DNA from 3 places in the Paraburkholderia sp. GAS32 genome. Region 3 is predicted to be linked to each of the others. Evidence: predicted binding sites of a transcription regulator. Region 3 holds the regulator's gene; each other region holds the start of a gene.
The links. Region 3 encodes LexA, which represses DNA repair genes until DNA is damaged. Its sites were predicted from a motif close to ACTGTATNNNNATACAGT; they were not measured.
Positions count from the first base shown of each region.

Region 1: a site for LexA is predicted at 992-1,009, ahead of recA (recombinase RecA). Genes of this name have one in related genera too.
Region 2: a site for LexA is predicted at 1,234-1,251, ahead of imuA (translesion DNA synthesis-associated protein ImuA). Genes of this name have one in related genera too.

Region 1 is NZ_JBNPVS010000019.1:144,404-146,668, forward strand. Features, by position in the region: gene recA (recombinase RecA) at 1-911, opposite strand, end outside; gene P3T25_RS23095 (response regulator) at 1,145-1,933, shown strand; gene P3T25_RS23100 (sensor histidine kinase N-terminal domain-containing protein) at 1,943-2,265, shown strand, end outside.
Region 2 is NZ_JBNPVS010000014.1:159,027-161,291, forward strand. Features, by position in the region: gene P3T25_RS19110 (Y-family DNA polymerase) at 1-585, opposite strand, end outside; gene imuA (translesion DNA synthesis-associated protein ImuA) at 506-1,222, opposite strand; gene P3T25_RS19120 (hypothetical protein) at 1,675-2,184, shown strand.
Region 3 is NZ_JBNPVS010000005.1:134,073-136,337, forward strand. Features, by position in the region: gene P3T25_RS08165 (DUF2939 domain-containing protein) at 1-204, opposite strand, end outside; gene P3T25_RS08170 (hypothetical protein) at 368-712, opposite strand; gene lexA (transcriptional repressor LexA) at 771-1,421, opposite strand; gene P3T25_RS08180 (sulfate ABC transporter substrate-binding protein) at 1,737-2,265, shown strand, end outside.

The DNA of each region.
Region 1 (2,265 bases), on a different contig from region 3:
TTGTAGCTGTACCAGGCGCCGGCCTTGTCGACGATCTTGGCCTGCACGCCGAGGTCGATGACTTCGCCCTGACGGGAAATGCCTTCGCCATACAGAATGTCGAAAATCGCTTCACGGAACGGCGGCGCAACCTTGTTCTTCACCACCTTCACGCGCGTTTCGTTACCGATCACCTCGTCGTTCTTCTTGATCGAACCGATCCGGCGAATGTCCAGACGCACCGACGCGTAGAACTTCAGCGCGTTACCACCCGTGGTGGTTTCCGGGTTGCCGAACATCACACCGATCTTCATACGGATCTGGTTGATGAAGATCACGAGGCAGTTGGTACGCTTGATCGTGCCGGTGAGCTTGCGCAGCGCTTGCGACATCAGACGCGCTTGCAGACCCGGCAGCGAGTCGCCCATTTCGCCTTCGATTTCAGCCTTCGGCACGAGTGCCGCGACCGAGTCGATCACGATCATGTCGATCGAGCCTGAGCGCACGAGTGCGTCGGCGATTTCGAGCGCCTGTTCACCGGTGTCCGGTTGCGAAACCAGCAGGTCGTTGACGTTCACGCCGAGCTTGCCCGCGTACTGGATATCCAGCGCGTGCTCCGCGTCGATAAACGCTGCCGTGCCGCCGAGCTTTTGCATTTCAGCGACGACTTGCAGCGTCAGCGTGGTTTTACCGGACGACTCCGGACCGTAAATTTCGACCACCCGGCCACGCGGCAAACCGCCGACGCCCAGCGCGATATCGAGGCCGAGTGATCCCGTTGAGACCACCTGGATATCTTCGACCGCCTCACCTGCGCCGAGCCGCATGACCGACCCTTTGCCGAACTGCTTTTCGATCTGCGCAAGCGCGGCAGCGAGTGCCTTGCTCTTTTCAGCAGTCAGTCCAGCCGAGCCTTTCTTGCTTTCTTCCATGAATCGTCCTTTGCTATGATGAACGGCGTCTGAGGCAGATGTGCAGCCTAGTTTTGGAGGACAGCACACGAAACTCAGACACTGTATAAAAAAACAGTAGTTTTGGCAAGCGCGATTCTCATGCGAACGCGCATTTTTACTGTCGCGCTGCCCAACTACCCACAATAATTTTCGGAGACCGCTGTGCGCCGGGGGAACACCCCACGGTGCCGGCAAGGCCAGGCTTGCGCACCATGCGAATTCTGATTGCCGAAGACGACAGCATACTCGCGGACGGTCTGGTTCGATCACTCCGCCAATCGGCCTATGCCGTCGATCATGTGAAGAACGGCGTCGAGGCCGACACCGCCCTGTCGATGCAAACTTTCGATCTGCTGATCCTCGATCTGGGCCTGCCGCGCATGTCCGGGCTCGAGGTGCTGCGCCGCCTGCGCGCCCGCAACTCGACCGTGCCGGTGCTCATCCTCACGGCGGCGGACAGCGTGGACGAACGCGTCAAAGGCCTCGATCTCGGCGCCGACGACTACATGGCCAAACCTTTCGCGCTGAACGAACTCGAGGCGCGCGTGCGCGCCCTGACCCGGCGCGGCGCGGGCGGCGGCCCGACGGTGGTGCGGCACGGTTCGCTGTCGTTCGACCAGGTCGGCCGGATCGCCTATGTCAACGAGCAGGTGATCGACCTGTCGGCGCGCGAACTTGGTTTGCTCGAAGTGCTGCTGCAGCGGATCGGCCGGCTGGTGTCGAAGGAACAGCTCGTCGACCATCTGTGCGAATGGGGCGAAGAAGTCAGCAATAACGCGATCGAGGTCTACGTGCACCGGCTGCGCAAGAAGATCGAGCCGAGCGGCGTACGCATCATTACTGTGCGGGGCCTCGGGTACTGCCTCGAGAAAGCCGCCCTGCCGCCAAACGTGAACATGAACGCGAACCAGAGCGCCAACCCGCCCGCCGAATCCGAGCCGCCCTCCTCGTCCTCTTCGTCCCCCTCGGCCGCGATGCCCGCGAGCCATCACTTCAAATAGAGAGCCCCCATGTCCGCACGCGCAGATCGCGCCACGGCGCACGCGGCGGACCTCGACGAGGCGCGCGACGAGCGCTACGCCAATCCGTTCGCCCCGCCCGACGAGACCGAAGCCGCCGCCGAAGCACGCCCACGCTCGCTGTTCGGCGAGATTCTGGACTGGATGCTGGCGCCGCTCCTGCTGCTATGGCCGATGAGCCTCGCGGTCACCTACCTGGTCGCCAAGTCGATCGCCAACGGTCCGTTCGACCGCGCGCTCGAAACTGACGCCTACGTGCTCGCCCGCCAGATCCATCCGATCAACGGCGTGGCGGAGCTGTCGCTGCCCGACTC
Region 2 (2,265 bases), on a different contig from region 3:
GACGTCGTCGACCGTTTCGCATCCCAGTCCGTCGAACCATTCGGCGTAGGGGCGCGCAGGCGGCAGGGCAGGTAACGGCACGCGACGCAGCGTACGGTCGACGGAGCCCAACGTGAGCGCGATGCCAGCCGATGACCGGGCGAAGAGCCACGCGGCCTGTCCCGTCGGCGCAACGGCAAGTGTCGCGGTCACGCCGAACGCGCTCACCGTTTCACCCGCCCGCCGGCGCAGTGGCCGGATGCCACCGAAGAGGCGCAGGCTCGCCGAGACGTTGGCCAGCACGACCGATTCCTCAGCCAGCACCACGTGGGGGGTGAACTGCAGCAGGGCGAACGCCACGCCACGAACCAGCTCCGCTTCACGGGCGAGATCACGTTCCCGGATGACCGCGTCGGGGGCGAGCGTCAACACGCCACCGCGGCGCATGCCGGGCACGATCCCGGCCGAGTGCGCCGCGCGGTCGAGCGCGACAACGCGGTCCTTCTCCAGCACGACAAACCCGGCCTCATTGCGTGGCGTCGACCAGCGCGGGCGAAACGACTCGAGGGCGAGGTGCGGCAGATGTACGCCGATCCAGAGTTGCATATCGGCTCAACAGGGCAGGTGAAGGTACGAGAGGAACGAAAACGGGTTCGTCGCGCTGCGGTCCGCGGCGCTTGACGAACGTCACTTCAATACCGCCCCTGGCGGCTCGCAGCGCAAGCCGCAGCGGCGCCGGCGACGTCGCCTGGGCGGCCGCAAGCGGGCGAAACAGAAACAGCAGCGTGTCCGAGGCCTGCGCGGCCAGATGCAGGCGCCGCAGCGCTTCCTGCCGGACTTCGGCCTGCCAGAAGAGCAGGGCGCCGCAGGTGCCGGCACGCAGGATCTGCTCGGCGGCCCACAGCGCATCAGCCGTGCGGGGTGCGCGCAGCACGCAGGCCTGTCCTGCGGGAACGCCCAGCCACGCCAGTCCGGCGGGTTGTAGCCGGTGCGGCGGCTGCAGCAGGAGCAAGGGGCGGGATCCGACAGTCGCCAGCGCGGGCTGCAGCAGACGCAGCTCACCGCTGCCCGGATGCGGCGTGAGCAGTTCGGTGAGCGCGCCCACGGGCCAGCCGCCGCCCGGCAGCTCGGCGGCCAGCGCGGCGTGGCCGCACGACACCACCCGATCGAAGCCGACGGCTAGCTGCGAAGCACGCCATAAGGCGGGGTGGATGTCTTCGGGGTGACGCGGCAGGGCGCTCATGGGGCTTGAATACTGTATGGATATACAGTATCTAGTGTAGCGCTTATCCGAGAAAAATGTGAATGGAGGTCTGGAGACTACGACGGGGCGGTTCCTGGCGAGCCGTTCCAGACGGGCGCAAGACCACCTTTCACAACCGGCTCGGCCGCTACGGTCGCCAGATACAGGGATGCCGGCCCCGCCACTGCAGGCACAGGTTTTCCGCCCGGGACGGGCGGGCACTGTGGTGTTGGGAGAATCAGACGGTTAGTTGCATTCGATAATTTCAGGAATGAGCCGCCGGATTTGGAAGACTAGGCGGCCGACGCGGTGCCTCCCAGGCGCACGTCAGGGGAGCAGACAGCGGACGCGTGACTGATACGGGGAGCTTTCCGCTCGAAGACATTTGGATCATCAATTTTCGCGAGGCCGGGCCGTTAACTGCCTCAAGTACTCGCGAGGATTTTGTTTGCATGACTATCGTTTTCCGCAGGCTCACAGCCATCTTTCTGGATTTGACAGCTCGATTCACTTCTGTCGATCCACGCATGAGCAATCAGGATCGGCTATTTCTCAGCGGGCACGGCTTGGACACGATTCGCGAGATCGCCCAACAATTCCCGCGCGACGGGCAGCTGGGTGTCCACATGGCGGAACTGCAACGGAGCAGGGAGTTCGCCCGCGACCTGATGGACTTTGTCGATCCGGAGATGTCGTTTGGAGACTTCATTCGCGGTGTGAATCAAGCCTTCGCATCGTGGCGTTCGGAGCTTGACAGGATGCAGCCGTGCCGCGCTGAGTTTGCTGCTGCGATGCGCCGGGAGCTTTTTGCCGGCAACGATGCGGGATGGAGGGCGTACGCGGCACACATGCGCACGCATCTGTCGTGGTTCGCCGGTGACGAGGCGCCACGCATTCCGGATAAAACACGTAAGACGAGCGAGAAAGTTGTCAGCGATGCTGTCGCCGGGCGCAAACACTGACGATCAGAGCCGGCGGGCACTAGCCAAGATCCGGAAGATCGATGTCGTTTGCCGACGGCAGTTGAAGCTTTTCCAGGTATT
Region 3 (2,265 bases):
CTTCAGGCTCTCGCGCAACGCGGGAAAGTCGACGTATTCATTGACGGTTTGCGCATCACGCGCATCCGCTGCGCGTTTGAGCTTATTCAGCGCCATGTAAGGCGACGCGTAACTGAACCCCAACGCGGCAATCACCACAATCACAATCAAGGTGACGATCAGTGGTCGGGCGGCATTGCGTTTCGTGCGTGTTGAAACTGCCATCGAGTGGGACTCTCCATCAGGTGTGATCTAACGTGGACCGCGGCCACGCAAAAACGATCCCAGGCGATGCGATATCCGAAAAGGCGCGGGCGGGTGAACGACCGTACGCCGGGTGTCGCGCGTAGTAAAGCCGCAATGGGATGCGGTGCACGCGCAGTGCGGTTTATGACTCGAACACCGCGCCGTGCACGTTGGCTTCATCTGCGATGCAACGATCGATCATGCGGCACACCGCGTCTACCGTGCCGACCATGATCAGCCGCGACGGCCCGTGATACACGCGCACCGGCGCGCGGCGCGCGGGTTCAGCCGTATTCAGCCCCGAGTTCAACGACACGCGAGCAAAAGCCGGCAACGACGACGGCAAGCCCGGTACGCCGACGGGTGCATCAAACAGCGATGGAGTACTGGCGGAGGACGCCTCGATCAGCGAACACGGCACCAGCTTGCGCAGATGACGCAAACGACCAAACTGGCGAAAAGGCAGCAGGCGGGCAAGGCGTTCCATGAGTCTCTCCAGGCGATTCAACGTTGGGGCAGCTTTGGGTTGGCTAACACGTGGGCAGTTAGAACTCGCCCGGGCGGATCAGCCCGACGGCGATGCCCTCGAGCGCAAACTCCGCGCTGCCGGTTTCAACGAAGATGTTGTCGTAATCGGGGTTCTCGGCGATCAGCTCGATGCCGTTCGGCCGGCGCTTCAGGCGCTTGACCGTCACATCGTCGCCAAGCCGCGCGATGATGATCTGGCCATCTTTAGCTTCGCTTTTCTTCTGCACCGCGAGCAGGTCGCCGTCGAAGATGCCCGCGTCGCGCATGGACAGCCCACGCACCTTCAGCAGGTAGTCCGGCTTGCTCGAGAACAGCGCCGGGTCGCACGCATAGTGCTGCGAGATATGTTCCTGCGCGAGGATCGGGCTACCCGCGGCAACCCGGCCGATCAGCGGCAACGACAGTTGCATGATGCTGGCGTGCGGCAGTGTGAACTGGTACGGCGAATCTTCCGACCCGCCCAGCAGGCGAATGCCGCGCGATGCGCCGGCCGCCAGTTCGATCACGCCCTTGCGGGCGAGGGCGCGCAGATGCTCCTCTGCCGAGTTGGCCGAGCTGAAACCCAGCTCGGCGGCGATCTCCGCGCGGGTGGGCGGAAAGCCGGTGCGTTCGATGGCCCGGCGGATCAGATCGAAAACCTGCTGCTGTCGTGCGGTGAGTTTGGTCATGGCGCCACTGTATGTATGAACAGGTGCCTGTATTTTTATACAGTATTCCGCGCAATTCAAGCTTTACTTTAAGTTCGTGTCCTGGGGTGGCGTTCCAGCGTCGTAAATGGACGCTTCAACACCCGTTTTCGTGTCGCAACGCCTTATCCGGCCGTCATTACCACTTTTGCGTATTAAAGAATGAAGAAACATTATTTTTAATGATGAAAGCTCTTCGATAGACTGCCCTTCGAGTTGGCGCTCATGTGCACGTGACCGCGACGTAGAACAACACCACACGCTGTTTCAGCGGACCACAACGCGGAGAAAGTTGGCATGAACCATCAAGGCACGGGGCTGGCAGGCAGGACCAGAAAACTTATCGCGGCGCTCGCATTCGGCGCAGTCGGTACGATCGCCGCGGTCGGCGTCACGGTGCAGGCACATGCAGCCGACATGACGCTGCTGAACGTGTCGTACGACCCGACCCGCGAGCTGTACCAGGATGTCAACCAGGCATTCGGCAAGGAATGGAAGGCGAAAACGGGCGAGACGATCACCTTCAAGCAGTCGCACGGCGGCTCGGGTGCGCAAGCCCGCTCGGTGCTGGACGGTTTGCAGGCGGACGTCGTGACGCTGGCGCTTGCCTATGACATCGACGCGCTGGCTAACAAAGGTTTGCTCGACAAGGGCTGGCAAAAGCGTTTGCCGGACAACGCCTCGCCGTACACGTCGACGATCGTGTTTCTGGTGCGCAAGGGCAACCCGAAGCACATCAAGGATTGGGACGATCTGATCAAGCCGGGTGTGTCGATCGTCACGCCGAATCCGAAGACCTCGGGTGGCGCGCGCTGGAACTACCTGG